Regions from separate parts of the Nocardioides seonyuensis genome, predicted to be linked through region 3. Evidence: predicted binding sites of a transcription regulator. Region 3 holds the regulator's gene; each other region holds the start of a gene.
The links. The regulator LexA, encoded in region 3, represses DNA repair genes until DNA is damaged. The targets are predictions, from matches to a motif close to TCGAACANNTGTTCGA.

Region 1 (7,344 bases), 1.4 Mb from region 3:
ATCCGCGGCCTCGTCACCGCGATCATCTCGCCCCTGGCCCGACTTCTCCTGCGCATCGGGGTGAGTCCCGATGCAGTCACCGTCCTCGGCACCGTCGCCACCTGCTCAGCGGCGCTCTGGTTCGCCCCGCGAGGACAGCTCATCGCTGCGGCCCTGGTGGTGACGGTCTTCGCGCTCTTCGACCTCCTCGACGGCACGATGGCGCGGTTGAGCAACCGTGTCAGCCCGTTCGGCGCGTTCCTCGACTCCACGCTCGACCGCATCGCCGACGCCGTCGTGTTCGGTGCGGTGGTCCTCTACTTCGGGGGCGAGGGCGACTCCACCTTCGGCGCCGCGATGGCGCTGCTGTGCCTGGTGACGGGGGTGACGACGTCCTACGCACGGGCTCGCGCGGAGTCCCTGGGGTTCAACGCCCGGGTCGGATTGATGGAGCGGGCCGACCGGCTCGTGGTCCTGGGCATCGCCGCGATCGCGGCCGAGCTGAGCGACGAACCGTTGGTCCTCGCGTGGGGCCTGGCCCTCCTCGGCGCACTGAGCGCCGTGACGCTCGTCCAGCGCATCTGGGCGGTGCGTGAGCAGGCCGCTGCGCGGAATACGATGGGTGCATGAGCGAGAACGCAGCACCGACCACCGGCACCTCCCGCGTCAAGCGCGGCATGGCAGAGATGCTGAAGGGCGGTGTGATCATGGACGTCGTCACCGCCGAGCAGGCCAAGATCGCCGAGGACGCCGGCGCTGTCGCGGTGATGGCTCTCGAGCGCGTCCCGGCAGACATCCGCGCCCAGGGCGGCGTCTCGCGGATGAGCGACCCCGACATGATCGACGGCATCATCGAGGCCGTCTCGATCCCGGTGATGGCCAAGGCCCGCATCGGTCACTTCGCCGAGGCGCAGGTCCTCCAGAGCCTGGGTGTCGACTACATCGACGAGTCCGAGGTCCTCACCCCGGCCGACTACGCCCACCACATCGACAAGTGGCAGTTCACCGTCCCGTTCGTGTGCGGGGCGACCAACCTCGGCGAGGCGCTGCGTCGCATCACCGAGGGCGCGGCCATGATCCGCAGCAAGGGCGAGGCCGGCACCGGTGACGTGTCCAACGCCGTCACCCACATGCGCACCATCCGGGGCGAGCTCAACCGTCTCCACGGCCTCGCGGAGGACGAGCTCTACGTCGCTGCCAAGGAGCTCCAGGCGCCCTACGACCTGGTCAAGGAGGTCGCGGCGAGCGGCAAGCTCCCCGTGGTCCTCTTCACCGCGGGCGGCATCGCAACGCCCGCCGACGCGGCGATGATGATGCAGCTCGGTGCCGAGGGCGTCTTCGTCGGCTCCGGGATCTTCAAGTCCGGCAACCCGGCCCAGCGGGCCGAGGCGATCGTCAAGGCCACCACGTTCTTCGACGATCCCGACATGGTCGCCAAGGTCAGCCGTGGGCTGGGCGAGGCGATGGTCGGCATCAACGTCGACGACATCCCGCAGCCGCACCGCCTCTCCGAGCGCGGCTGGTAGCTCACGGCCAGAGAGCCGCGACGACGTCCCTGGCCGGCCGACGTGCTGCCGCGGCGTGACCGCTCCCTGCCCACAGGGCCATGGCGTCGGGGTCGCCGGCCGTTGCCGCCGCTTGCCTGACGGGCTGGGTCGTGTGCTGCACGTGGGGGTACGCCGACGGCGCGTGACCATCGTGGTCGGCGACGAAGGCGTTGCGCAGGGCTCGAGCGGGGCGCCCCGTGAAGGCCCGGGTGACGACCGTCCCGGGGAAGCGGCCTGAGGTGAGGGCGTCCCGGTGTGCGGTGCTCGAGCCGGCCTCGTCCGCCGCGACGAAGAGGGTCCCGACCGCGACTGCCGCGGCGCCGGCGTCCAGCAGTCGTCGTACGTCGTCGCGCCCGGCGACGCCCCCGGCGGCGATCACCGGGAGTCCCGTCGTCGACACGGCCGAGAGGACGTCGTCGGTGGAGTCCTCGTTGGGCTCGTCGGAGACGTGCCAGGTGCCTCGGTGCCCGCCCGCCGACGCTCCCTGGGCGACGAGGAAGTCAGCCCCGAGGGCGACCGCCTGGTGGGCCTCGTGGAGGCTGGTGACAGTGAATCCGACGGCGGTGCCGACCCCCTGCAGGTCGCGCACCACCGTCTCCGGCACGGGTCCGAAGGTGAACGTGACAGCATCGACAGGCTCGGCGACGAGGTACGCCACCTTGGCGTCGAAGTGGAATTCGTCGTGGCGGGGATCACCCGGCTCCACGCCGTGCTTCCGGGCCGTCGCGGCGATCTCGGCGGCGTAGGCGACCAGCTGGCTCGCCAGCTCGGCGGAGCGGTCGGGCTGGGGGCTGAACAGGTTGAGCGCCACGGGGGCATCGACGAGCGTGCGGTAGGCCGCCACCTCGGCCCGGAGCGAGGCCGGGGCGAGGAAGGCCGCGGCTAGGAAGCCGATACCCCCGCTCGCGGAGGCCGCCGCCGCGAGCTCGGGCGTGCTGACACCGGCCATCGGGGCGGCGACGACGGGGTTGGGGCGGGAGAGGATCGACAGCGCCATCCAGCCAGACTAGGGGCCTCTCCGGGGCAGGCGAGAGGCCGGCGGTCGAGGCCCCTACGATGCGGGCATGCCTTCGCCCGTCATCGGGGTGCTCGCCCTCCAGGGTGACGTCCGCGAGCACCTCGGGGCGCTCACTTCCCTCGGCGTCGAGGCGGTCGGCGTACGACGTCGCGCAGAGCTGGCGCGATGCGATGGGCTGGTCGTGCCGGGCGGGGAGTCCACGACCATGGTGAAGCTGGCGAAGATCTTCGAGCTGTTCGAGCCGGTCCGCGAGCGGATCGCCGAGGGGATGCCGGCCTTCGGCACGTGCGCGGGGATGATCATGCTTGCCGACCGGATCGAGGACGGCGCCGCGGGGCAGGAGACGTTCGGTGGGCTCGACATCACCGTCCGGAGGAACGCCTTCGGGCGCCAGGTCGACTCCTTCGAGGAGGACCTGCACGTCGCCGGGCTCGAGGAGCCGGTGCGTGCCGTCTTCATCCGGGCGCCCTGGGTGGAGTCGGTCGGGCCGGACGTCGAGACACTGGCTCGCGTCGAGGGCGGCGCGGCCGACGGTAGGATCGTGGCCGTGCGCCAGGGTGCCCTGATGGCGACCTCGTTCCACCCGGAGGTCGGTGGTGACACCCGGATCCACCGCCTGTTCGTGGACCTTGTCCGCGGGGCCCGACCCTGACGTCGTACTGAAACCACCAGACCAGCCGCCAGCACGGAAGAGGGACGCATGTCAGGCCACTCCAAGTGGGCGACCACGAAGCACAAGAAGGCCGCGATCGACGCCAAGCGCGGCAAGCTCTTCGCCAAGCTCATCAAGAACATCGAGGTCGCGGCGAAGCAGGGCGGTGGCGACCCCGCCGGCAACCCGACGCTCTTCGACGCCATCCAGAAGGCGAAGAAGTCCTCGGTCCCCAACAAGAACATCGACTCGGCGGTCAAGCGAGGCTCCGGGGCGGAGTCCGGCGGCGTCGACTACGAGACGATCTCCTACGAGGTCTACGGACCGCAGGGAGTGGCCATCCTCATCGAGTGCCTGACGGACAACCGCAACCGGGCCGCCATGGAGGTCCGGACCGCTGTCACCCGCAACGGCGGCACGATGGCCGATCCCGGTTCGGTCTCCCGTCTGTTCGACCGCAAGGGCATCGTCGTGGTCACCAAGGCACAGGAGTCACGCGAGGTGACCGAGGACGACCTGCTCGAGGCCACCCTCGACGCGGGGGCCGAGGAGGTCACCGATCTCGACGAGGCGTTCCAGGTCCAGTCCGAGGCGACTGACGTCGTCGCCGTCCGCACGGCGCTTCAGGAGGCCGGCATCGACTACGACTCCGCCGACGTCGAGTTCGTGGCCAGCATGGAGATCCCGGTCGACGCCGACGCCGCCGCCAAGGTGCTTCGCCTGGTCGACGCCCTCGAGGACCTCGACGACGTGCAGGACGTCTTCACCAACGTCGACATCCCCGCCGAGGTCATGGCCGAGCTCGAGGCCGCGGACGCCTGAGGTCTGGCATCGGGCGCACGAGAGGTGCGCCGCCCGCGTGTCGTACGACGACGCGGCGGCCGTCCGGTTAGCCTACGAACAGATGTTCGGACGACGGCGTTCGGATGCGCCATGCCGGGAGGTCAGCAGATGCGGGTGCTCGGGATCGATCCCGGCCTGACGCGCTGCGGGGTCGGGGTGGTGGAGGGCTCGGTCGGTCGGCCCCTCACCATGATCGACGTGGGCGTGATCCGCACCAGCGCGCACCTCCCGATCGCCGAACGACTCGTGACCATCGAGCGCGGCATCGACGCGTGGCTCGACGAGCACCAGCCCGAGGCGGTGGCGGTGGAGCGCGTGTTCGCGCGGTCCGACTCCAGCACGATCATGGGCACCGCCCAGGCCAGCGGGATCGCCCTGGTCGCGGCGGCACGTCGTGGCCTGCCGATCGCCATGCACACCCCGAGCGAGGTCAAGGCCGCCGTCACGGGGAGCGGTCGCGCCGACAAGGCGCAGGTGGGTGCGATGGTCACCCGGATCCTGCGGCTCGACGCGCCCCCCAAGCCGGCGGATGCCGCCGACGCCCTCGCCCTGGCGATCACGCACGTGTGGCGCGGCGGAGCGGCAGCCCGGATCGAAGCAGCACGTGCCGACGCCGCTGTGCGGAGCGCCGGCCAGAGGAAGGTGGTGAGGACCCGATGATCGCGTTCGTGCGTGGCGAGGTCGCTGCGTTGACCCTCTCCAGCGCCGTCCTGGAGGTGGGTGGAGTCGGCCTGGAGCTGATGTGCACCCCCGGGACGCTCGCGACCCTGCGCCCCGGCCAGCAGGCGACGCTCCCCACCAGCATGGTGGTGCGCGAGGACTCCCTGACGATCTTCGGCTTCCTCGACGAAGACGAGAAGCAGGTGTTCGAGATCGTCCAGACCGCCTCGGGTGTCGGTCCCAAGGTCGCCCAGGCGATCGTCGCCGTGATGACCCCCGACGACGTGCGCCGAGCCATCACCACCGAGGACGTCAAGGCCCTGACCAGGGTCCCGGGCATCGGTCAGAAGGGTGCCCAGCGCATCATCCTCGAGCTCAAGGACCGGATCGGTCCGCCCGTCGGCGTGGCCGCCGGCGCTCCGGCCGTCCATGCCGGCGGTGCACCGTGGCGCGACCAGGTCCACCAGGGCCTGGTTGGCCTGGGATGGTCGACCAAGGAGGCCGAGAAGGCCGTCGAGGCGGTGGCCCCAGAAGCAGGGGAGAGCCCCGATGTCGGTGCCCTGCTCCGCAGCGCCCTCCGAGCCCTCAGCAAGGCCTGATCCGTGAACTGGGACGACGACGCCCCCGACACGGACGTGACGGACGCCCGCCTCGACGACGCCGAGGAGGCGCACCTGCGGCGGCTGACAGACGCCGAGGCCGACGGCGACGAGCGTGCCGTCGAGGCTGCGCTGCGCCCCAAACGCCTCGACGAGGTGGTGGGACAGGCACGCGTGCGCGACCAGCTCGGGCTCGTGCTCGAGGCCGCCCGCAGGCGTGAGCGGGCCCCCGACCACGTGCTGCTGTCGGGTCCGCCCGGGCTCGGCAAGACCACCCTGGCCATGATCATCGCCGCCGAGATGAGCACCCCGTTGCGGCTGACCAGCGGTCCGGCGATCACGCACGCCGGTGACCTTGCCGCCATCCTCTCCGGCCTCAACGACGGCGACGTCCTCTTCGTCGACGAGATCCACCGGATGTCACGGCCGGCGGAGGAGATGCTCTACATGGCGATGGAGGACTTCCGGGTCGACGTCATCATCGGCAAGGGGCCCGGCGCCACCGCCATCCCGTTGGAGATCCCGCCGTTCACCCTCGTCGGCGCCACCACCCGGGCGGGTCTGCTGCCGGGCCCGCTGCGCGACAGGTTCGGGTTCACCGCCCACCTTGAGTTCTATGAGCCCGCCGACCTCGACCTGATCGTGCACCGCTCGGCGGGGCTCCTCGGCGTCGAGCTCACCCCAGAGGGCTCGGCCGAGATCGCGTCGCGCTCCCGCGGCACGCCGCGGATCGCCAACCGGTTGCTGCGCCGGGTCCGCGACTACGCCCAGGTGCGTGCCGGCGGCGTGGTGACGTTGCCGGTGGCCCAGGCTGCGCTCGACATGTTCGAGGTCGACGAGTCCGGACTCGACCGGCTCGACCGTGCCGTCCTCGACGTGCTCTGCCGTCGGTTCGGGGGTGGACCGGTGGGCGCCTCCACGCTGGCGGTCGCCGTGGGGGAGGAGCGCGAGACGGTCGAGGAGGTGGCCGAGCCCTTCCTCGTGCGTCAGGGCATGCTCGCGCGCACTCCGCGCGGGCGGGTCGCGACGCCCGCGGCGTGGCTGCACCTGGGGTTGTCCGTCCCGTCGGCACCCGCTGCCGGGGACTCCACGCTGTTCGACGAGGCCTGACCCCTATCCTCGACCCATGGGTGACCTCGCTGCCTTCCTGCCGTTGCTGGCCATCGCCGTCCTGTTCTGGTTGATCGTGATCCGCCCTGCCTCCCGAAGGCAGAAGGAGACCCTGCGCATGCAGGCCGACCTCCAGGTGGGCCAGCGGGTCATGCTGGCCTCGGGCATCTTCGGGACGATCGTGTCCCTCACCGACGACCGCGCCACGCTCTCGATCGCCTCAGGGGTGGAGGTCGAGGTGGTGCGGGCTGCCATCTCGGGTGTCGAGGCAGAGCTCAGCGAGGAATCCTCCGCCGACCACCACGGCGGCCGGCCGGACGACCCGGCATGAGCGACCGTCGTACTGCCCGGGAGGCGCTCGAGAGGCTCATCGTCGACGTGCCGGAGTGGCCGCAGCCGGGCGTCGTCTTCAAGGACATCACTCCCGTGCTGGCCGACCACGACGCGTTCACCGCAGTCGTCCAGGCGCTGGCAGCGCCAGGTCGTGACGCCTCCGGTGCAGTGGTCGTCGACAAGGTCGTGGGGATGGAGGCCCGTGGCTTCATCCTCGCTGCGCCCGTGGCGCTGACCCTGGGCGTCGGGTTCGTCCCCGTCCGCAAGGCCGGCAAGCTGCCGCGGGAGACGCACTCGGTCACCTACTCCCTCGAGTACGGCGAGGCCACCCTCGAGCTCCACCGTGATGCCGTCGAGCCGGGCGAGCGTGTGCTCCTCGTCGATGACGTGCTCGCCACCGGCGGCACCGTGGCGGCCACTCGCCAGCTCGTCGAGGCGTCGGGCGCGGAGTGCGTCGGCGTGTCGGTGCTGATGGAGCTCGGCTTCCTCGACCCGCGGTCCACGACGGCTGACCTGCCGGTGTCGACGTTGCTGACTCTCTGAGCGGGGCCGCTCACTACACTGGGTCAATGCCACAGGAGCACGTTCCCGCCACCGAAGGCG
Region 2 (7,344 bases), 1.5 Mb from region 3:
TGCTGACGGTGGCAACCCGGGCCTGATGTGGCACCCGTCACACCGATGGGGCATGCTGCGGCCATGACGCATGAGACACCGCAGAACGTCGCAGTCATCGGTGCCGGGATGGTCGGCCTCGCCACGGCGTGGTTCCTGCAGGAGCACGGCGTCAAGGTCACGGTTCTCGACCGCACCGGCATCGCCGCAGGCTCGTCCTGGGGCAACGCCGGGTGGCTCACCCCCGGCCTGGCGACGCCGCTTCCCGAGCCCGCCGTCCTCAAGTACGGCATCCGTGCGGTCGTCTCGCCCAGCTCCCCGGTCTACGTCCCGATCACGACCAACCGACGGCTCCTGTCCTTCCTCGTCCGCTTCGCACGCAACTCCACGATGCCGCGCTGGCGCGAGGCCATGGCGGCGCTGGTCCCCATCAACTCGCTGGCACTGAGCGCCTTCGACACGCTCAAGGACGGCGGCGTCTCGGAGCCGACGGTGGCGGCCGACTCGTTCATCGCCGCCTACCGCACGACCGAGGAGCGAGAGGTGCTGCTCGAGGAGATCGAGCACATCCGTGCCAGCGGTCAGCCGCTGGAGTTCGACGTGCTGACCGGCGACGAGGCGCGCAGTGTCGAGCCCTCCCTCTCACCGGCGATCGGTGCTGCGATCCGCCTCCACGACCAGCGCTTCATCACCCCCAGCCTCTACGTCGACTCCCTCGCCGAGGCGGTGCGTCAACGCGGGGCACGGATCATCAGTGGGGTGCGTGTCTCCTCGGTCAAGGACCGTGGTCACGTCGTCTCGGTCGCCGGGGAGGACTACGACGCGGCGGTCATCGCCTCGGGCGCGTGGCTCAACGACCTGGCCGGTCCGTTCGGTGTGAAGCTTCCGGTCCAGGCCGGGCGCGGCTACAGCTTCACCGTGCCGATCGACCCGGTCCCGCGGGGCCCGGTCTACTTCCCGGCCCAGCGGGTCGCCTGCACTCCTGCCGGGGACCGGCTGCGCATCGCCGGCATGATGGAGTTCCGCCCCGCGGACGCTGGGCTGGACACCCGGCGGATCGAGGCCATCGTCAACGAGGCGCGACCCCTCCTCCTCGGCGCTGAGCTGGGTTCCCGGCGCGACGAGTGGGTGGGCGCCCGACCCTGCACGCCCGACGGTCTGCCCGTCATCGGTCCGACGAAGTCGCCGCGGGTCTACGTCGCCGGCGGCCACGGGATGTGGGGCGTCACGCTCGGCCCGGCGACCGGGCAGCTGCTGGCCGAGCGCATGGTGACCGGCCGCCTCCCCGTCCAGCTGCGCCCGTTCGACCCCCTGCGCTGACCGACCTCCCGGTTCGGGAACCGATTCGCTCCCGCTCACGTCCCACGGGTGTGGCACGGTGTGCCAGGTGATGGCAGGAGGCTCGACATGATGACCCGGAGAACTCTCCACCCGCTCGTCGTCGGAGTGCTGCCGTGGGCCCTGGTCCTGGGTCTTGCGGGGTGCTCCTCGGACCCGGAGGTCGAGGGCGACGGTGCTCCGGCGTCCAGCAGCCCGTCCGAGATCATGACGACCTCGTCTGAAACCCTGGAGCTGACCGTCGAGCCGCCGCCCGGCCAGCCCAAGTGCATGGTGCCCAACGTCGAGGCGCTGTCGACCCAGGACACCGCGTTCGAGGGAACGGTGACCGAGGTCGCCGACGGCGTGGCCACCCTCTCGGTGCAGGAGTGGTACTCCGAGGACGCCGGTCCGGAGACCGTCTCGGTCTCGACCCCCAGCGAGCAGCTGCAGGACCTCCTGGTCGCGGTGGACTTCCAGGAGGGGCGGACCTACCTGGTGAGCTCGCTGGACGGCAGGGTCTCGCTGTGCGGCTTCACCGCCGAGTCGAACCCCCGGCTCGAGGCGCTCTACGCCGCGGCCTTCGTGGGCTGATCCTGCACCGCCCCGGCTCAGAACACGTGGCGCGGGCGGAACTGGACCGAGAGGCGCGGCCCCGCGTGGGCGACCTTGGGCACCGCGTGCTCCCACGTGCGCTGGCAGGATCCGCCCATGACCACGAGGTCGCCGTGGCCCATGGTGATCGAGATGGAGGACCCACCCCCGCGGGGGCGCAGCATCAGTCGGCGTGGGTCTCCGACGCTGACGATCGCGACCATCGTGTCCTGGGTGCGGCCACGTCCGATCGTGTCCCCGTGCCAGGCGACGGAGTCCGAGCCGTCGCGGTAGTAGCAGCACCCGGCGGTCACGAACGGCTCGCCCAGCTCGGGGGCGTAGTGGCGGCTGAGGGCCTCGCGCGCCTGCGTGAGCACGGGGTGGGGAAGCGGGGCGCCGACCTGGTAGGTGTGCACGAGCCGTGGCACGTCGACCACGCGGTCGTACATCTCGCGGCGCTCAGCGCGCCACGGGACGTCGGTGACCAGGGTCGCGAAGACGTCGTCGGGCGAGGGCAGCCAGTCCTGCTGCACGTCGACCCACGCGCCGCGGGTCAACAGTCGCCGCTGAGGGGCCGGCGTGAGGACAGTGGCCGAGGGTCCTTCCTCGGCGAAGAGCGTCGCCTGGAACTCCATCGGTACAGTGTAGCGGAGTAGTCGCACACCCGTTCGAACGCAACTTGACCATTCCTTGACGGTCGCTGCGAGAACTCTTTAACACAGCGTCGAGCAATCCGGAGACGCCACTCTCGAATGAGGCCTATGTTTTGCTCGTGGAGGAGACGGAGCTGCTGGTACCCCGACAACGTGCGTTGAAGCACGTGCAGGTCCGCGAGCACGTGCGCGCCGAGATCGAGCTCCTCGCTCCGGGCTCGGCAGCACCCTCCGAGCGCGAGCTGGTCGCCCGCTTCGGTGTCGCCCGCATGACGGTCCGCCAGGCGCTGGACGCCCTCGTGGCAGAAGGCCGGCTCGAGCGGATTCCCGGCCGCGGCACCTTCGTCGCGCAGCCCGCGAGCGCCCCCAGCCGGATCACCTCCTTCACCGAGGAGATGCGTCGCCGCGGACTCCTCTCCGAGTCCTCGACCCTCCTGGGTCGCATCGAGCAGGCCGGTCCCGGCGTGGCACGCGCCCTCGACATCTCTCCCGGCGACCCCGTGGTCCACTGGAAGCGCCTGCGTCGTGCCGACCAGCAGGTCATCTGCGTCGAGGACGCCTACCTCAACGAGGTGCTGCTGCCCGGCTTCCTCCAGAGCGGCATGCCCACGAGCCTCTACGACGCCCTCGAGGCGCGAGGCCTGCGTCCCACCTGGGCCGAGGACTCCATCTCCGCCGACCGGGCCACCGCCGAGGAGGCCACCCACCTCGCGATCGACGAGGGCGACCCGGTGCTTCGCCACTCCCGCCGGGCCATGGCCGACGCGCGCATCGTCGAGGTCTCGCGCACGGCGTTCCGCCACGACCGCTACAACCTCTACGTCCAGCTGGGCGAGACCGCTCGCTGAGCATGTCGGTCCCGAGGCGCGCGGCTCACGAGCCGGCTGCCTGCTGCAACCGACGGGCGTGCGCGTGACCCGGTGACATCGCCCACCGGACGAGGCGGGTGGCGCCGCCCCCCACTGCTGTCGCCGTACGGTCGGTGATCCGGCGCGGCGGGGCCAGCGCGAGCTCGGCGCGCGTCCAGGCCGGCATCAGGGCGACGGCGGCACCGACGAGCGAGAGGTAGGGGGGCCGCGCGGCCAGCGGTAGGTCGGGTTCGCGGATCAGGAACCGGATCGCGTCGCGCGCATGGTCGGTGCCCGCCAGCTCGGGGCGGTACGTCGCAAGGGTGGCATCCAGGGACGCCCTGCTCGTGGGCGGCTCGGTGACCCCCAGACGTCGGGCCACCCGTGCGGTCTGCTCGACGTAGGCGTCCTGCTCGGCGGCTGTGAGGGGTCGGTGCCCGTGCACCTCGTGCGCGAGCAGGAAGCTCTCGACCTCGGCGGCATGCACCCACCCGAGGAGGTGGGGGTCGTTGGCCTCGTAGGGGGTGCCGTCGGGCATCGTGCCCGTCACCGACTCGTGCGCGCGGCGCACCGCGGCGATGGCCTGCTCGGCGTGGCGCTCGGTGCCGAAGGTCGTGATCGCGATGAAGTTGGCGATCTGGGCCAGTCGGCCCCACATGTCCCCGCGGTAGCCGGAATGCTCGGCCACCCCCTGCATCGCCGCGGGGTGGAGGGACTGCAGCATGATCGCGCGGATGCCGCCGACGAACATGGAGGCGTCGCCGTGAACCCGCCCGATGGGTGAGTCGGGGTCGAACCACCGTGGCCCGGGCGACCCGTGCACGAACTCGCGCCGCCGCTGCCCGTCCGGGCCGGCCACGAGGCGGAAGAGCTCCTCGCCGACCCGGTCACGCACGCTCTCGATGGCGCTCACACGAAGACCATATCCGTCCGGGTGTCACGCGAGGGCGGTGAACCAGGTCATCGCCATGCCGGTCAGCACGAGCGCAAGCGCCATCGGGCCGGCCGTGCCGAGGAGGGCCGTCACGACGGTGGCGGCGGCAAGCGCAGCGCCGCATGCGTGGAGGCCGATGGCGAGCCGGCGACGGACCATGTCGATCAGGTGCACCTGGCCGACCGAGATCCCCCAGAGCCCGAGGCCGAACGCAGTGAACAGCAGGAGTCCTTCGTCGGTCGTCACCCCGGCAATGCCGATGCACACCGCCGCAGCCATGTAGGCGAGGAAGGCGGTGGTGGCGTACCGCGTGATCGCGGGCAGGAGACCGCGCCCGTGGCGCGAGGTCATCAGGAGGGCATTCATCACCGGCTCGAGGGTCCACGACAGCACCACCAGTGCGAGCAGGATCCCCAGCAGGAGCTGTGCCCACAACGCGTCCATGAACGGGCGGAGCAGACGACTGAGCAGGAAGGGGGCGAGCACGAACGCCCATCGGGCGCCGCTCGGGAGGGCGTCGAGCAGGTCGCCGAAACGGAGCAGCAGGCCGAACAACGGATTGCGCGACTTCCGCGCCAGGGCATGGAGCTCGCGGCTCGCCTCGTCGTTGGGATCCAGCCGCATGAGCTCCCGGGTCGAGGCGACGGCGTGACGGCCGCCTCCTCGAGCCAGGGCGAACTGGCTGCGCACGCTGTGTGCGTCCGTGCTGGTCGGGTCGAGGGCGAGGGCACGCGCCAGGGCGGCATCGGCGTCGTCGCGGCGCCTGAGAGCATGGAGCACGCGCGCCAGCGTCGACCAGCTAGTGAGTCCTCCGGGTCGAGTCGGAGGGCGTGCTCGAGGCAGGCGAGTGCCTCCTGGGGCCGCTTGCGCATCAGGAGCAGTGCCCCGCGCTGCCGGTGCAGCCCGGGCAGGTCGGGAGCGAGCTGGAGAGCTCGGTCCACCGTGTCGAGGGCCGCGTCCCACTGGCTGAGCCCGGCCAGGGCGGAGCTCAGCGTGAGGAGGGCGCCGAGATGTCCGGGGTCCAGGGCCAGAGCGTTCCGTGCAGCAGCCAGGGAGTCCTCATGTCGGTCCTGCGCATGCAGGGCACGAGCCAGGTGCGCCAGGACATCCGCCGAGGTGGGGTCCTGCGCGAGGGCGTCGCGGAAGTGGTTCTCGGCCTCGGCGGCCCGCCCGAGCTCGAGGAGGCTGAGTCCCCGCGCGACCGACTGCGGGTCGTGGGGGTGTGCTGGTCCGGTGCTCACGGCCACAACCACGAGGAGGCCCTCACCGAGGCGGTCGCGGTGCTGGCCGTCCGTCCCGACCACACGCAGGTCCTGCGCGTCGCCGAGCGTGCGGCGGCCGGATCTGGTGACGCCGCCCGGGGCGCCGCCTACCGCCGCATGGCCGAAGCCCTCGAAGGCGACGCGGCCCAGGAGGACCAGCAGCCGCCCGAGAGTCGCGACTCGCCCGGCGCGGCCTTCGCGAGCCCGGTTCCTGAGACCGCTGACGAGCTGATCGACGGTTGGTCGGCGGCCGATGCGCCCCAGGAGCCCGAGATCGGGCACCTGAGTCGACCGAAGGTGACCCTCGCGGACGTCGGTGGACTCGCCGAGGTCAAGCAACGCCTGCAGGCGTCCTTCCTGACCCCCATGCGCAACCCCGAGCTCCGACTGCAGTTCGGCAAGTCCCTGCGCGGCGGTCTCCTGCTGTGGGGGCCGCCCGGTTGCGGCAAGACGTTCATCGCACGGGCGATCGCGGGCGAGCTGGGGGCAGGCTTCTCAGCCCGCCGCAACCGCCCCTGCCTGCTGTTCTTCGACGAGATCGACGCCCTGGGCCAGAAGCGGTCGCAGCTGCGCCACAGTGGCGCCATGCGAGGCGTGGTCAACCAGATGCTGGCCGAGCTCGACGGGGCCGCTTCCGACAACGAGGGCCTCTTCGTCCTTGCGGCGAGCAACCATCCGTGGGACATCGATTCCGCCCTGCTTCGACCTGGACGCTTCGACCGGACCTTGCTGGTCCTGCCCCCCGACGCGGCGGCACGCGAAGCCATTCTCGCCTACCACCTTCGCGATCGGCCGACGCAGCACCTCGACCTGGCAAAGCTGGCCAAGATCACCGACGGCTTCTCCGGTGCTGACCTGGCCCTCGCGTGCGAGCAGGCCACGGAGACGGCCATGGAAGTCTCGATGAAGGCCGGCGAGGTGCGTCCTATCGGTCAGCAGCAGCTGGTCGACGCGGTGCGCTCGATCCGACCGAGCATCGGGGAGTGGATGCAGGTGGCGCAGAACTACGCGCTCTACGGCAACGAGTCAGGAGCCTACGACGAGCTGGCGGCCTACATGCGCCTGCGCCGTCGCCGCTGAGCTGCTTCACGCCTGACCGGTCTCAGCCGGCCCGGCCTCCAGGTCCCCGGCGTCGATGATCCGGTAGGCGTACCCCTGCTCGGCGAGGAAGCGCTGACGGTTCTGCGCGAAGTCGGCGTCGACGGTGTCGCGGGAGACGATCGTGTAGAAGTGCGCGGTGCGCCCCTCGGTCTTGGGGCGGAGCAGCCGTCCCAGCCGTTGGGCCTCCTCCTGGCGCGACCCGAAGGACCCGCTCACCTGGATGGCCACCTCCGCGGAAGGCAGGTCGATGGAGAAGTTGGCCACCTTGCTCACCACCAGCAGGTCGATCTCGCCGGAGCGGAAGGCCTCGAAGAGCCGCTGGCGCTCCTTGACCGTCGTCTCGCCCTTGATCACCGGCGCGTCCAGGGCCTCGCTGAGCTCGTCGAGCTGGTCGATGTACTGCCCGATGACCAGGGTGGGCTGCCCGGCGTGCTGCTCGACCAGGCGTCGTACGACGTCGAGCTTGGCGTGCGTGCACGCGGCCAGGCGGTAGCGGGTCTCCGGGTCGGCGGTGGCGTAGGCGATCCGCTCGCCCTCCGGCAGGCTCACCCTGACCTCGACACAGTCCGCCGGGGCGATGTAGCCCTGTGCCTCGATGTCCTTCCAGGGCGCGTCGTAGCGCTTGGGCCCGATCAGCGAGAACACCTCGCCCTCCC
Region 3 (7,344 bases):
GCAAACCTCCCGCCGAATCGGCGCAAACCTCCCGCCGAGTCGGCGTCAACCGATCGTCGAGTCGGCGTGAGCCAGCGCGGAGGTCCCGCTGTGGATGGCGTACGACGCTCTGTCGGCGCCGGCCCGTAAGGTTCTCTGGTGCCTGAAAGCGTTCTTGCGTCCTCGACCGTCGCCGAGGTGTTGACCGCCGCGGTGGCGGCGTTGGGCGGCCAGCAGCGCGACGGGCAGGTGCGGATGGCCGAGGAGGTCGCCGCGGCGATGGAGTCCCACCGCCACCTGCTGGTGCAGGCCGGGACGGGCACCGGCAAGTCGCTGGGCTACCTCGTGCCCGCGCTGCTCCACGACAAGCGGGTCGTGGTGGCCACGGCGACCCTCGCCCTGCAGCACCAGCTCGTCGAGCGCGACATCCCGCGCCTGGTCGAGGCGGTCAAGGGCGTCGACGGCGTCGACACCTCCCACGCCGTGCTGAAGGGCCGCTCCAACTACGCCTGCCTCCACCGCATCCGCAACGGCGTGCCCGACGACCAGGGCACGCTGGTCGACGTACCGATGGGATCGATGGCCGAGAAGGTCCTCGAGCTGCGCGCCTGGGCGGAGGAGGAGTCCGAGGCCAAGGGCACGGGCGAGCGCGACAACGCTCCACGCCACACCGACCGCGAGTGGCGCCAGGTGAGCGTCAACCACCGCGAGTGCCTGGGCGCGGCCAAGTGCCCGTTCGGCCAGGAGTGCTTCGCCGAGCTCGCGCGCGAGAAGGCCCACCGCTCCCACCTGATCGTCACCAACCACTCCCTCCTCGCGATCGACGCGATCGAGGAGGTGCCGATGATCCCCGACTACGACACGGTGGTCATCGACGAGGCCCACGAGCTCACCGCCCGGGTGACCCAGGCGGCGACCGACGAGCTCGCGGTGGCCGACGTGGAGCGTGCGGCCAAGCGTGCCAATCGCTGGCTGGCAGACGTCGACGGCGACCCGATCGGCGACCTCGAGAGTGCCGCCGACGACCTCTCCGACGCCATCATCGCGACGTCACCGGGGCGGATCGACCTGGTCCCCGAACAGCTCGGTGAGGCCCTGGCGCGGGTGCGCGACGCCGCCCGCGGGTGCATCTCCGCCTTCCCCAAGGAGGGCGGCGAGGGCGATGCCGACGCCGGCCGCACCCAGGCGCGTGGGCTCCTGCAGGAGGTCTTCGTCAACGCCGAGCGGATGGCGAGCGGGTCGGCGGCCGACGTGCTCTGGCTCAACGAGGCCCGCGACCGGATCCCCGCTCGTCTCCACGTCGCGCCCCTCCAGGTGTGGGGGCCGATGCGAGACAAGCTCCTCACCGACAAGACGGTGGTGTTCACCTCGGCGACGTTGATGCTCGGGGGTGACTTCGGAGCGGTGGCGACCTCGCTCGGCCTCAAGCCGGCCGAGCGCGTGCTCGACGGCGGCTCCGACCCCGAGGGGGATGGTGTGCTGCCCTGGCGCGGCATCGACGTGGGCTCGCCGTTCGACTACGGCCAGCAGGCCATCCTCTACGTCGCCCGCCACCTGCCGCCGCCGGGCCGCGACGGCCTGGGTGCCGCCCAGCTCGACGAGATCTGCGAGCTCGTCGACGCAGCCGAGGGCCGCACGCTCGGGTTGTTCTCCTCGCGCCGTGCCGCCGAGGCAGCTGCCGAGGTCGTACGCACCCGCCTGCCCCACCTCACGACGCTCGCCCAGGGCGACGCCCAGCTGCCCGAGCTGGCCAAGCAGTTCGTCGAGGATCCCCACACGTGCCTGTTCGGCACGCTGTCGCTGTGGCAGGGCCTCGACGTGCCGGGCGAGACATGCCAGCAGGTGATCATCGACCGCATCCCGTTCCCGCGGCCTGACGACCCGCTGATGTCCGCGCGCGCCAAGGCCGCCGACGCGATGGGCCGCAACGGCTTCATGGAGGTCTCGGCGACCCACGCGGCCCTGCTGCTCGCGCAGGGCGCCGGACGCCTCATCCGCACCACCACCGACCGCGGGGTCGTCTCGGTCCTGGACCCGCGGCTGGCGACCGCGAGGTACGGCGGATTCCTCAAGGCGTCGCTGCCACCCATGTGGACCACGACCGACCCGGCGCTGGTGCGCAAGGCGCTCGCCCGGCTGGCCGCGGGCTGATCAGAGGCTGCGCAGCACCGCCGTCACGACGCCGAGGATCGTGGCGTTGTCACCGGGGATCGGGTCGTAGGCGGCGTTGTGGGGGAGCAGCCACACGTGGCCGTCCTTGCGCTGGAAGGTCTTGACCGTCGCCTCGCCGTCGATCATCGCGGCGACGATCTGGCCGTTGGTCGCGGTCTGCTCCTGGCGGATCACCACGTAGTCGCCGTTGCAGATCGCCGCGTCGATCATCGAGTCACCGGAGACCTCGAGGAGGAAGAGCGTGCCGTCGCCGACGAGCTGCTTGGGAAGCGGGAAGACGTCGGTGACCTGCTCCTCGGCGAGGATCGGGCCGCCGGCGGCGATGCGGCCGACGAGCGGGATGTTGAGCGCGGTGGGGGCGAGGTCGCCGATGCCGGTCTCGTCGACCGAGGACTCCTCGGCCGAACCCATGGCCTTGCGCGCTGCCATCACCTCGGGCAGGAACACCTCGAGGGCGCGCGGACGGTTGGGATCGCGCTTGAGGAAGCCCTTGCCCTCGAGGACGCGCAGCTGGTGGGCGACGCTGGAGGAGGACGTCAGGCCCACGGCCTGCCCGATCTCGCGCATGCTCGGCGGGTAGCCGCGCTGCTCGATGGCGTCCTTGATGGTGGCGAGCACGCGCTGCTGGCGAGGCGTCAGGCCGGTGGCGTCTGGCGGTCCGTCGGGCATGGCCACGACCTTCGCGTCGGGGCCCTGGGAGCCCGGTGCGTCCTTCTTCGCCATGGTGGCGCCTCCTGCTGATCGAGTGTGTCCCCACCGTAGCCATCGCCGGGCCGTTGATCAAACATCTGTTCGAAGCGTGTTGCCCAGGATGCCCTCGTGTTTGACCGGCCCTTCTTGGGGGGAGGGTGCCACCCGTGACTCGACGACTTCCCGCTCTCACCTCGACCCTCGCCGTGGCCTCGACCATCTTCGTGACGGCCCTCGGCTTCTCCTCGTCGCCGGCGGCCGGCGCTGCGCCCGCGCTGGCCGAGGAGGCGAGCGGGCAGCTGCTCGTCATCCTCGACGTCTCCGGATCGATGGAGCGCAAGGACGCCTCCGGCACGACGCTGATGGCCGGCGCCCGCGAGGCGGTGCGCGACTTCGTGGGCTCGGTGCCGGGTGAGGTCGAGGTCGGTCTGCGGCTCTACGGCAGCGAGTACGCCGGCGACGCCAAGGCGCCGGGCTGCCGTGACACCGAGCTCGCCGTACCCATCGCCCCAGCGTCGGAGTCGGGTGATGAGATCGTCGCCGCGGTCGAGCAGGCGAGGCCGACCGGCTTCACCCCGATCGGGCACTCCCTGACCCAGGCGGCCGACGACTTCTCCGCCGAGGGCGAGCGCTCGATCGTGCTGGTCAGCGACGGCGAGGACACTTGCGGCGACCCGACTCCGTGCAAGGCCGCCAAGCAGCTGGCCCGCGACGGCATCGAGGTCCGCGTCGACACCGTGGGCCTGTTCCTCCAGGACAACGCCGCCGCCCGCAAGCAGCTCGAGTGCATCGCCGACGCGACCGGTGGCACCTACGTCCCTGCCGACGACACCGCAGCGCTCACCGAGCAGCTCAGCGCAGTCTCGAGCCGGGCGATCTCGCGATTCCAGGCAGCGGGTGAGGAGGTCGACGGCGGCCCCTCGCAGGTCCAGGCGACTCCGGTCGAGCCCGGGACGACGTACGTCGACGACATCGTCAACGGCGAGGCGCGGTGGTACTCCATCGACCTCGAGGTCGGGCAGAGCATCGCGGTCACCGCCACCGACGACGGCACCGCGGAGTACGGCTGCTGCCTGGCCTACGAGCTGAACAAGCCCGACGGCAGCCGGCTGGACCGGTGGGGCCACTACAGCGAGGGCACCGCCACGACAGCCCTCGTCGACTCGCCGCTCGAGGACGGCGTGTCCGAGGCCGGCACCTACTTCTTCGCCGCGATCCTCGACGACACGACCTCCGACGAGGAGTACGGCGCCGTGGAGTACCAGTTCACCGTCGAGGTCACCGACGTCGCGATGCCGACGGAGACGGCGACCCCCTCCGACACCGCCAGTGCGACGCCGACCGAGACCCCGTCCAACGGCGGGTCCGAGGCGGCCGACGCGGCTGCCAGTGACGCCGAGGACGGTGTCCCTGTCGTCCTGTGGGTGGTGGTGGGCGTGCTGGCTCTGGCCGTCCTGGGTCTGGGCGCGCTCGTGCTGGTGCTGCTGCGGAGGATGAACGCCTCGCGGCCCTGAGAGGTTGCGCCTAGCCCTGCTGGGGGCTCGAACATTTGTTCGCTACGGTGCTTGCATCGTTCGAACACCTGCTCTATCGTCGTACACATGTTCGATCGAATCTCTGATCGAGTCCGACCCACTGTCGGTGGCTCGCTCTAGACATTCCCTCGACATCAACGACCGGCTGAACTTCCCCAGGAGGCCACCATGAGCACCCTCAGCATCTCTCCCACCTTCCGCACCGCCGCCCCGCGTCGCTCGACCGTGCGGCTGACCCGTCGGGGTCGGGTGGTGGTCGTGCTCGCCGGGCTCCTGGTCGCGCTCGCTGCGGCCTTCTTCCTCGCCGCCGGCGCCGTCGGCACCGAAGAGGCCGGCACCGCACCGGCCACCGAGGTCGTCCAGGTCGCCCCCGGCGACACGCTGTGGGGGATCGCCAGCGACGTCGCCGACGACGGTGACGTGCGCGCCATGATCACCGAGATCGAGCGACTCAACGCCCTCGACTCCGCCGCGGTCTCCGCCGGCCAGAAGCTCCGCGTCCCGGTCGCCACCGACTGAGCGACCGCAGCACCACAGACCTCCACCGGTTGCTTCGACCCCAACCGGTGGACCAGGGGAAGACGAGGGGCGGGCCTACGCGGCCCGCCCCTCTTCGCTTGCGCTGATGGTTGAGCCGCGACCGGCTCCCCTCGGTGGTTGAGGTCCGGGCGGTGACTCGGTTGATGTGCGAGCGGCTCCCCTAGGTGGTTGCGGTGCGAACTCGCGAGCCTCGAAATCACCCGCCATCCCCGCAGGTTGTCCACAGGACGATCTCCGCGGGTCCCGCAGAGGTGTCGTTGTCGCTAGGTTCTCTCGCGTCATCGCTGTTCTCGGGAAGGCATCTGATGTCCGTACGACGCGCGCTCGTCGCCACCGCCCTCGCTCCGCTGCTCGGGCTCGCCCTGGCCGGCTGTCAGGAGGCCGAGCCCTCGCCCAAGATGCCCTCCACGTCTGCCGCGACGCCCACGCCGACCGAGACTGCGACAGCTGAGCAGGAGACTCCGGAGGAGTTCATCCGGCGTTGGCAGGCAGCTTCGGACAAGATGCAGGTAAGTGGTGAGACGGCTGAGTACTCCAATATGTCGCCCCAGTGCAAGCCGTGCCAAGACTTCGTCGAGACTGTGAGAAGCGTCTACCGAGCGGGAGGTCATGCTGAGTTCGACGGGTCGACGATCACGAAACTCGTCCGGGTGGAGGACGAGGTGCCGACCTTCGAGCTAACCAAGACCGTGCCTGAAACGGTGGTGTATGACGCCAAGGGTGAGACGCGAACCTTCCCGCCGGGGAAGGCCACCATTTCGATCACGCTGGCCAAACGCCAGGGGGAATGGGTCGTCGCGCACTTTGGGTTCGTCTGATGATCCGAACTGGCGGCTGTGCTATCTGGCTCGGACTATGTGTCGCGCTCCTGCAGCTTGTCGTTCTCTCGCCGTCCGAAGCAAGCGCGGACGAACCCGCTTCCTGCGTCCAGGTGGGGTGGGAGCAGGTCGACGCAAACTGCAATTGGACCTACGCGGAGTACCTGGAGACGTCTTCCTCGGACAGCGCGCACAAGTGGGTCCTACTCCCTCTTTGTGTCGATCCGGCACTCGGCAGCACGTGTTCAGTTCAGCCCTGCGTGTCCAACGGTGTTCCGGGCTTCATGTACGCCGTATCGCGGGACGGTGTGCAGGTGGGAATGACCTGCGCGCCAACCGACGTGGCCCCAGGGCCCTCTCGCGAACAGGTGCTGCAGAGCTTCAAAGAGCTGCAATGGCCCAGCTCGACGGCCGTAGTCCAGCCAGGCGGTGGTCAGACATTGGTCAACCTCGAGACGATCTTCTACACGACGAACGCCGCACCCACGTCGAAGACGGTGAGTATCGCCAAGACCGACGTCCAGATCATCGCCACCCCGGTGTCGTACACCTGGTCCTTCGGCGACGGCACCACCTTGTCCACAACGACCCCAGGCGCGCCGCACCCGTCGCGCGAGGTCACGCATGTCTACACCAGCACCGACGACGTTGAGGCAAGCGTCGCGACGACCTACTCGGGCACGTACAAGATCGGCAACGGCGACTGGCAGGACCTCGGCGAGACCCACACCGTCCCCGGGCCCGTGACAGAGCTTGAGGTCCTCGAGGCCAAGCCGCAGCTTGTCCTTCGCTGATCCGGCGACGCTTTCGTCACGACGCCAACTGTCCATCAACAGCACAATCACTCGGGGAGACACCATGGCCATTGGCCGAACCATGTCCTGTCCACGTTCGAATCGCGCTGTGCCGCGCGTGCTTGTCGGCATTGTCGCGGTCGCTGCTGCTTCTGCCGGCTGCAGTTGGTCCGGCGGTAACGCGGAGTCGGAGGCGGCACCAGTGTCGTCGGATTCCTCCGCCACGGTTCTCCCTGCTGATCCGCGTCAGCTCACGAAGGCATCCCGAGCTTGGACGCGCGAGATCCCGGTCGTCGGGCAGCCAGAACTTGCCGGAAGTACGGCGCTCGTTCTCGCGCAGGCGCCTGGCGATCGGCTCAAGCTCATGGGTCTCGACGTGGAGACAGGGCGCACCCTGTTCGAAAGCTCGTATCACCCAGGGGGACTGCCCTCGGGTGTTCAACTCGCGCCCAGGTTCACCCAGCTCGCTGACGGCAGATACGTCGCGCTACTCCGCAGCGCCGAACCGGGGCCTCGCGGCTCGTTCGTTACGGCGTTGGACGTGCGCACCGGAAACGTGGTGGCGGAGGCGGCACTCGTGAGCGACGACTATGACGCGTGTGCTGACGGGCACGACGTGTGTGTCTCCGGTTGGCAGGGCTCGCCGGACTTCTACGGCATCGCCGAGGGCAGGGGGCCACAGCGTTGGGATCTCAAGACGGATCGCATGGTCGAGAGTCGTGGCTACCAAGATGCGATGGCGATCGGGCGTGACCTGTTCTGGTCGGGGGAGGGCTCGACTGCCCACCTCTCGAGGATCCGCGGGTATCGCAGGCC
Region 4 (7,344 bases), 620 kb from region 3:
ACCGAGACCCAGCTCGTCTTCGAGGAGATCCCGGGCGTCGGGGTGCTGTGATCGGCCTAGACCCGTGATCAGCCGGCGGGCGTGAATGAGAAGCGGTCGATCACGACCTCCGTCGCGGGCGTCTTCCTCCACTCCGAGGTGCAGCCGCACACCCACAGGTTCATGCCGATGCTCTCGTCGTACGGCACCGGCACGTCCGCGCCGGCGACGGTGCGGGTGGCGAGGAGGGCGCCGGTGGCGTCCCAGCTCGTCCACGTGATGCGGTCGGGCGCCCACTCGAACTGGTGGGTGCTGCGGCCAGGCACGACCGGCGTGCGCGAGACCGGGTTGTGGCCGTTGGCCCAGGTCGTGTAGTCCCAGGTGATCGGCGTCCTGCCCCAGCCGGAGGCCTCGATGTCGATCTCGCGGTGGCCGTAGGCCGGGTCGGCGCCGTAGGTGAACAGCCCCAGCACCACCTCGGGGTGCATCGCGGTGAGGTCGCTGGCCACCTCCCAGCGGTAGGTGCCGTAGCCCCAGCCGTTGTCCATGGTGTCGAGCTCGCCCTGGACGAGGCGCCCCTTCCTGTCGCGGGTGATCCGCAGGTGCACGCGACCCTCCGCGTCGACGGTCGCGTTGGCCGGCGACCAGAGGCCCGAGGGGCCCGGCGCCCCGCCGACGCTGCGGGGCCACCAGGAGTGGCCCATCCACTGGATGGCCGAGCTGCGCACCGGCTTGGCGGCGCTGGCGGAGGTGGTGCCGAGCTGCACCAGCAGCGTGGCGGTGGCGAGGACGGCGAGCAGTCTCTTCATGGTGGCTCCTGGGTCCGAGAGGGAGGTCCCTCCCACCATCGACCCGATCGCGGGCGACTTGAGGCGTCGGTCACGTGTTTCACGAGAGGCTTGCAACTAGTTGCATAGGTGTGCGACGGTCTCCGTCATGGCCCTCGAGCACGCACTCCTCGTGGCGCTCAGCGAGAAGCCCGGCTCCGGGCTCGAGCTGGCGCGCCGCTTCGAGCGCACGCTCGGCTTCTTCTGGCAGGCCAGCCACCAGCAGATCTACCGCGTCCTGGCCCGCATGGAGGCCGACGGCTGGGTCGAGGTCGAGACCGTCGCCCAGGAGGGCCGCCCCGACAAGCGCGTCCACACGCCCTCGGCGACCGGCCGTGCGGTGCTGCGCGAGTGGCTCGCCGCGCCCATGACGCTGGAGGAGTTCCGCAGCGAGACGGCCGTCAAGCTGCGCGGGGCGTCGTACGGCGACCGCGCGGCCGTGCTGCGCAACCTCGCGCAGGCGCGGGCCGACCACGCGACCCGGCTCACGCACTACGAGCAGCTCGAGCGCGAGCAGTTCCCCGACCCCGCAGGCCTGACCGGCGCCGCCCTCGACCGGTGGCTGGTGCTGCGCGGCGGGGTGCGGCTCGAGCAGTTCTGGATCGACTGGACCACCGACTACCTCAAGGCCCACGGAGAGGCACCACGATGACGCACCCCCTCTACCCCCACCTGCTCTCGCCGCTGACGCTCGGCGCCGGCAGCGACCGACTGGTCCTGCGCAACCGCGTGGTGATGGGCTCGATGCACACCGGCCTCGAGGACCACCCGTGGGACATCGGCAAGCTGGCGGAGTTCTTCGCCGAGCGCGCTCGCGGCGGGGTGGGCCTGATCATCACCGGCGGCTACGCACCCACCAAGCGCGGCTGGCTCAAGCCGTTCGCCTCCGAGATGACCAACCGCCTCCACGCGAAGCGGCACGAGCGGATCACCGACGCGGTGCACGACGAGGGCGGTGCCATCGCGCTGCAGGTGCTCCACGCCGGCCGCTACGGCTACCACCCGCTCTCGCAGAGCGCGTCGGACAAGAAGTCGCCGATCACGCCCTTCAGGCCGAGCGCGATGTCGAGCAAGGAGGTCGATGCGACCGCCACCGCCTTCGCGAAGTCGGTCGCGCTGGCGCGCCGGGCGGGCTATGACGCGGTCGAGATCATGGGGTCCGAGGGCTACCTGATCAACCAGTTCCTGGCCGCGCGCACCAACGACCGCGACGACCAGTGGGGCGGCTCGACCGCTCGCCGCATGCACTTCCCCGTCGAGGTCGTGCGCCGCTCGCGCGAGCTCGTCGGTGACGACTTCCCGATCGTCTACCGCATCTCGCTGCTCGACCTCGTCGAGGACGGCCAGACCTGGGAGGAGACCGTCGAGCTCGCGCTGCACCTGCAGGCCGCCGGCGTGACCGTCTTCAACACCGGCATCGGCTGGCACGAGGCGCGGGTCCCCACGATCATCACGCAGGTCCCGCGCGCGGCCTGGCGCTCCCACACCGCGCGGCTGCGCGAGGTCGTGGACATCCCCGTCTGCGCGTCCAACCGCATCAACACCCCCGAGATCGCCGAGGAGATCCTCGCCTCCGGTGACGCCGACCTCGTCTCGATGGCCCGCCCGCTGCTCGCCGACCCGGCGTTCGTGGCGAAGGCGATGGACGAGCGCGCCGACGAGATCAACACCTGCATCGCCTGCAACCAGGCCTGCCTCGACCACGTCTTCCAGAACAAGCGGGCCTCCTGCCTGGTCAACCCGCGGGCCTGCCACGAGACCGAGCTGGTGCTGATGCCGACGCTGCGCAAGCGCAGTGTTGCGGTGGTCGGAGCCGGGCCGGCTGGTCTCGCTGCCGCAACCTCAGCGGCCGAGCGCGGTTTCGAGGTCACCCTCTTCGAGAAGTCCCACGAGATCGGCGGCCAGTTCCGGCTCGCGATGGAGGTCCCCGGCAAGGAGGACTTCGCCGAGACGCTGCGCTACTTCGGCCGACGCCTGGAGGTGCTCGGCGTCGACGTGCGCCTCTCGACCCCCGCCACTGCAGCCGAGCTGGCGTCGTACGACGAGGTGGTCGTCGCCACCGGGGTCGAGCCGCGCATCCCGGCGATCGACGGCATCGACCACCCGAGCGTGGTGTCGTACGCCGACGTGCTCAGCGGCCGCGCCGTGCCGGGCCAGCGGGTCGCGGTGATCGGCGCCGGCGGGATCGGCGTCGACGTCTCCGTCTGGCTGACCCACACGCCGGAGACCACCGAGGAGTGGATGGACCACTGGGGCGTCGGCGACCCGTCGCTGCACCGCGGCGGCCTGGCCGAGCGCAAGCCGCGCGAGTCCGCCCGCGAGGTGACGCTGGTCCAGCGCAAGACCACGCCGATCGGCATCGGCCTCGGCAAGACGTCGGGCTGGGCGCACCGCGCTGTGCTCAAGCAGAGCGGCGTGGTGCAGGTCAGCGGGGCGAGCTACGACCGCATCGACGACGCCGGGATGCACGTCACCATCGACGGTGAGTCCCGCGTCATCGAGTGCGACACCGTCGTCGTGTGTGCAGGCCAGGAGTCGGTGCGGAGCGTGTACGACGACCTCGGCTCACCCGACTACCAGGGGATCCACCTCATCGGCGGGGCCGACGTCGCCGCCGAGCTGGACGCCAAGCGGGCGATCGACCAGGCGACGCGGGTGGTTGCCGCCCTCTGAGTGGTTCCTGGAAGGGATCTTCGGGGATCACCCAGGGACTACCCACGCGTCGGGCAACGGACACTCCACGACCGTGACCATGGCCGCGTCGTGGACAACCAAGAAGTCCGCTCGCTCGCGCGGATAGCCGAAGGCAACCATGAGCTGCTCGGGTGATCCGAAGCGCTGCTGGAGACTGGTCGCCCACTCGTCGGGTCAGCCTTCCTCCGCGATGCGGGAGCTTGCCAGCCACACGTGTCCGGCCTACGTCCGTCTGTGGAAGCTGACCTTGTTGTCGGGGCCGGTGCGCGTCTCGTAGCGGGGGTCGTGGGCTCGTCGGTGGTGGTGCGGGCACAGGAGTCGTCCGGTGTCGACGTTGGTGGGGCCGTGGTCGGCGGTCCATTCGAGGTCGTGGTGGGCGTGGCAGGCGTCCGGTGGCATGTCGCAGCCTTCGGCGGTGCAGCCCTTGTCGCGCACGGTGAGCGCGATGCGTTGGTATCTGGTGTGGAACCTCTTGGACCGTCCGACGTCGAGCGGCATCGATTTCCCACCGAGGACGAGGGGGATGATGCCGGCCTCACAGGCGAGGCGTCGGGCGGTGGAGGCGCTGATCCGGTCGCCGTTGCCGAGGGTGGCGGCACCGAGGCCGGTGTGGAGGGCTTTGAGGTCGAGGGTGATCACGACGGTGGCGTTGACGCCGGCGGTCTGGGGGAGCTGGTCGGCGGGGTAGCGCTCGATGAACTCGCCGAACGCCTGCCCGAGACGTTGGGGGGTGGGTCGCCATTCCCCGGTCTTGGCGTCCTTCAACTCGTCGTGGTCGTGGCGGGCGGGGTTGGCGATCGCGTGCAACGCGAGCTTGAGTGCGGCGCCCTGGTGGGCGGGAAGGGAGAACCGTCCCCAGGTCTTGCCGTGGCCGTCGTCGTGGAGCTTCAAGAAGGCGGTGGCGGCGGCGTTCTGTGCCTCGCGCTCGAGGAGCTGCTGCTCCAACGCCTCACCCACCTCGGGGGCGACGACGTCGAGGATGCGCTTGCCGACCCGGCGCAGCACCTTGGCGTCGTGGTCGGCCGCGACCTTCAGGAGGTGGTCGCGGGCCTGGGCGCGGATGTCGGCGTCGATGTGGCGGACCTGGCCGTCGGGGGTCTCGACCTCGTCCGGGATGGAGTCCACTGCCGCGACGATCACCTGCGCCTGGTCCACCCGCAGGTCACCGGCCGCAAGTGCGGCACCGACCGGCGCGTGCACGTCCTCTTCGAACGACCGGCCCAACCGGACCAGCCGTGCGGCCTCGCCGCGGGTGAGCCGCGTCCGGCGTGCCCACCACTGATGGGTGTGGCGGGCGCCGATCTCGTCACCCAACCGGCGCCGGTCGGCCTCGGCTGAGACCCGGCAAGCCTGCGCGGTCACCCGGCCGACAGCCGAGGTGGCCGCCTCCAAGACCCGGATCACATCCGGGTCAGACAGCGCGCCCAGCGATAGCGAGCCGAGCTCGTCCAGCGCCTCGCCAACCCGCGCCAGCACACCAGCCACCACAGGCGAGGCGACCGGGTCGGTGCCCGGTGCACGCCACCCGTGCTGCGGGTCGCTGGCGGAGATACTCACTGGGTTGGCCCTTCCGCGCCTGTGGAGGGCGCGTCGACAACAGGTGTGGAGGCCAGTTCAGTAAGGAAGATTCAGCCGGGTGCGATCGGCTCTCCGGTTGGGCCCGAGCTCGAGATTCGAGTTCGCTCGTGTGTTCGATTGTAGTGCGCATGGCCGTCAGCGTCAATACACTAGGTTGCGGCCGGTCACATCGCTGAAGCTGCGGCGGTAGTGGGACGGACTCATGCCGACGTGCGAGGCGAAGAGACGCCGGAACGACGCGGGGTCCAGGTAGCCGACCGCTGCGGAAACCTCCGCCACCCCGAGGTCCGTCGTCTCCAGCAGCCGCTTGGCGCGCCCGATCCGAGCCGACTGGATGAAGTCGAGGGGCGTCTGGTTGGTCTCCGCCCGGAACCGCCGCAGCAGCGTGCGCGTGCTCACGTGGAAGTGCGCTGCCAACGCCGCGAGGTCGTAGGCCTCGTCGATCCGGTCCAGGAGGTGGGCTCGCACGGCGGTCGAGAAGGCGCCTCGTGACCGCCGGGCGAGCGACTCGTCGACGTACGGCGACTGCGAGCTGCGGTCGGTCCGCGTCAGGGTTAGTCGGGCGGTGGCCCGCGCGATGTCCGGGCCGGCGTGGAGCCGGGCGAGGTGCAGGGCGAGGTCGGAGGAGGCGCTGAAGGCGCCGGTCGTGGTGACCGGACCGTCCTCGACCAGTACGGCGGCGGCCTCGACGGTGGCGAGGGGGTGGCGGCGCGCGAGCTCGTCGGCGACCAGCCATGCCGTGGTGGCCCTGCGCCCGTCGAGGAGCCCGGCGGCACCCAGCAGGAAGGCACCCACACAGATCGAGGCGACCGGCACGCCGCGCTCGCTCGCGCGTCGCAGCACACCCACCTCTCGTCGCCAGCACGCGAGGTCGTCGGGAACGCCACCCTGGCCTGGCCCGAAGTCGAAGCCGGGCACGACGAGCAGGTCGAGGGCATAGCTGATCCGCCGGGCATGGATCGCCGTGCCCCCTGACGTCGACACCGGGCCCGCGTCGACCCCGACGGCGCTCACGGCGAACCGCTCGGGCTGGCCGCTGAACTGCGCCACTCGGTTGGCCACGGTGAGCATGTCCATCACGGACATGGCCTCGGCGGCGAAGCACCCGTCGTACAGCAGGACTCCGACCCGGAGCACGTCGTCGGTCACCTGGCGAGATTAGCCCGGTAGGAGGCGATCCCGCCACTGGTGCGCGTCCGCCCCTGCGGCGAAGGATGAGACCACCGGCCGCGTGGCCGGGAGGACGAAGGAGAAGGTCGCATGCGGATGTCGATGCTCTTGTTCGACGGGTTCACAGCCCTCGATGTGGTGGGCGGCTACGAGGTGCTGGCGAACGTGCCGGGCATCGAGGTCGAGCTGGTGGCGGCGAAGGAAGGCCTGGTCGCGGCCGACACCCGTCGCCTCGGCCTGCCCGCCTACCGCCGCTGCGACGAGGTGGCGGAGACCGACATCCTCTATGTGCCCGGCGGTCCCGGGGTTGTCGCGGCATTGCGCGACCCCGACCTGGTCGAGTGGCTCGCCCGCATGCACTCGACCGCGACGTGGACGGTCGGGATCTGCAACGGCGTGGCCCTCCTCGCAGCCGCCGGAGTGCTCGGCGGGCGGAGCGTCACCACGAACTGGGGCTGGCGGGACCGTATCGCCGCCTACGGGGTCGAGGTGGTGGAGGAACGTTTCCATCGCGACGGCTCGGTGGTGACGGGTGCCGGGGTCTCCGCGAGCATCGATGCCGGCCTCTTCCTGGCCAGCCTGGTCGCAGGTGACGATGTCGCGCGGCTGGTGCAGCTGGGCATCGAGTACTTCCCGGCTCCGCCCGCCATGCTCAGGGCCTCGCTGGACGACGTACCGGCTGCCGAGAAGGAGCTGCTGCGCGCCTACGAGGACGGCCCGTTGCTCGAACGGATGACCACTGGCCGACCGCCCTTCTCGACGGCGGCTCAGGGCATGGTGGTGGCGCCATGAGCATCGAAACCCTGCTGAACAGGAACGTCGCTGCGTCCAGCGCCCTCGCGGACCACGACGACTCCCTCGTCCCCAGCCTCCGCACCGTCGTCCTCACCTGCGCCGACCACCGCGTGGACCCGGCACACGTCCTCGGGCTCGAGCTCGGCGACGCCGTCGTACTCCGCAACCCCGGTGGGCGCGTCACCTCCGACGCGATCCGGAGCCTGCTCGTCCTGGGGACGGTGGCCGCCGTAGAGGACATGAGCACCAACTTCCAGGTCGTCCTCATGCACCACACCGACTGCGGCCTGAGTCGCCTCGC

Region 1: the regulator LexA is predicted to act here: its motif matches at 4,093-4,108, upstream of ruvC (crossover junction endodeoxyribonuclease RuvC).
Region 2: the regulator LexA is predicted to act here: its motif matches at 2,547-2,562, upstream of EXE58_RS04350 (alpha-ketoglutarate-dependent dioxygenase AlkB).
Region 4: the regulator LexA is predicted to act here: its motif matches at 5,180-5,195, upstream of EXE58_RS08800 (HNH endonuclease signature motif containing protein).

Annotation. Positions count from the first base shown of each region.
Region 1 covers NZ_CP038436.1:3,815,463-3,822,806, reverse strand. Annotated here, with positions in the region: gene pgsA (phosphatidylinositol phosphate synthase) at 1-609, shown strand, start outside; gene pdxS (pyridoxal 5'-phosphate synthase lyase subunit PdxS) at 606-1,505, shown strand; gene EXE58_RS18550 (nitronate monooxygenase) at 1,507-2,523, opposite strand; gene pdxT (pyridoxal 5'-phosphate synthase glutaminase subunit PdxT) at 2,591-3,196, shown strand; gene EXE58_RS18540 (YebC/PmpR family DNA-binding transcriptional regulator) at 3,245-4,018, shown strand; gene ruvC (crossover junction endodeoxyribonuclease RuvC) at 4,148-4,699, shown strand; gene ruvA (Holliday junction branch migration protein RuvA) at 4,696-5,298, shown strand; gene ruvB (Holliday junction branch migration DNA helicase RuvB) at 5,374-6,408, shown strand; gene yajC (preprotein translocase subunit YajC) at 6,425-6,739, shown strand; gene EXE58_RS18515 (adenine phosphoribosyltransferase) at 6,736-7,284, shown strand.
Region 2 covers NZ_CP038436.1:878,777-886,120, reverse strand. Annotated here, with positions in the region: gene EXE58_RS04365 (cupin domain-containing protein) at 1-26, shown strand, start outside; gene EXE58_RS04360 (NAD(P)/FAD-dependent oxidoreductase) at 64-1,299, shown strand; gene EXE58_RS04355 (hypothetical protein) at 1,387-1,890, shown strand; gene EXE58_RS04350 (alpha-ketoglutarate-dependent dioxygenase AlkB) at 1,908-2,525, opposite strand; gene EXE58_RS04345 (GntR family transcriptional regulator) at 2,663-3,391, shown strand; gene EXE58_RS04340 (oxygenase MpaB family protein) at 3,417-4,304, opposite strand; gene EXE58_RS19930 (hypothetical protein) at 4,329-5,105, opposite strand; partial or broken gene EXE58_RS20455 (tetratricopeptide repeat protein) at 5,177-5,566, opposite strand; gene EXE58_RS20450 (ATP-binding protein) at 5,705-6,667, shown strand; gene EXE58_RS04325 (DNA repair helicase XPB) at 6,674-7,344, opposite strand, start outside.
Region 3 covers NZ_CP038436.1:2,403,487-2,410,830, forward strand. Annotated here, with positions in the region: gene EXE58_RS11695 (ATP-dependent DNA helicase) at 136-2,130, shown strand; gene lexA (transcriptional repressor LexA) at 2,131-2,874, opposite strand; gene EXE58_RS11705 (vWA domain-containing protein) at 3,009-4,355, shown strand; gene EXE58_RS11710 (LysM peptidoglycan-binding domain-containing protein) at 4,545-4,895, shown strand; gene EXE58_RS11715 (hypothetical protein) at 5,222-5,734, shown strand; gene EXE58_RS11720 (PKD domain-containing protein) at 5,995-6,528, shown strand; gene EXE58_RS11725 (outer membrane protein assembly factor BamB family protein) at 6,611-7,344, shown strand, end outside.
Region 4 covers NZ_CP038436.1:1,784,197-1,791,540, reverse strand. Annotated here, with positions in the region: gene EXE58_RS08820 (Lrp/AsnC family transcriptional regulator) at 1-51, shown strand, start outside; gene EXE58_RS08815 (glycoside hydrolase family 16 protein) at 69-788, opposite strand; gene EXE58_RS08810 (PadR family transcriptional regulator) at 916-1,458, shown strand; gene EXE58_RS08805 (NADPH-dependent 2,4-dienoyl-CoA reductase) at 1,455-3,479, shown strand; gene EXE58_RS08800 (HNH endonuclease signature motif containing protein) at 3,723-5,057, opposite strand; gene EXE58_RS08795 (GlxA family transcriptional regulator) at 5,220-6,227, opposite strand; gene EXE58_RS08790 (DJ-1/PfpI family protein) at 6,339-7,040, shown strand; gene EXE58_RS08785 (carbonic anhydrase) at 7,037-7,344, shown strand, end outside.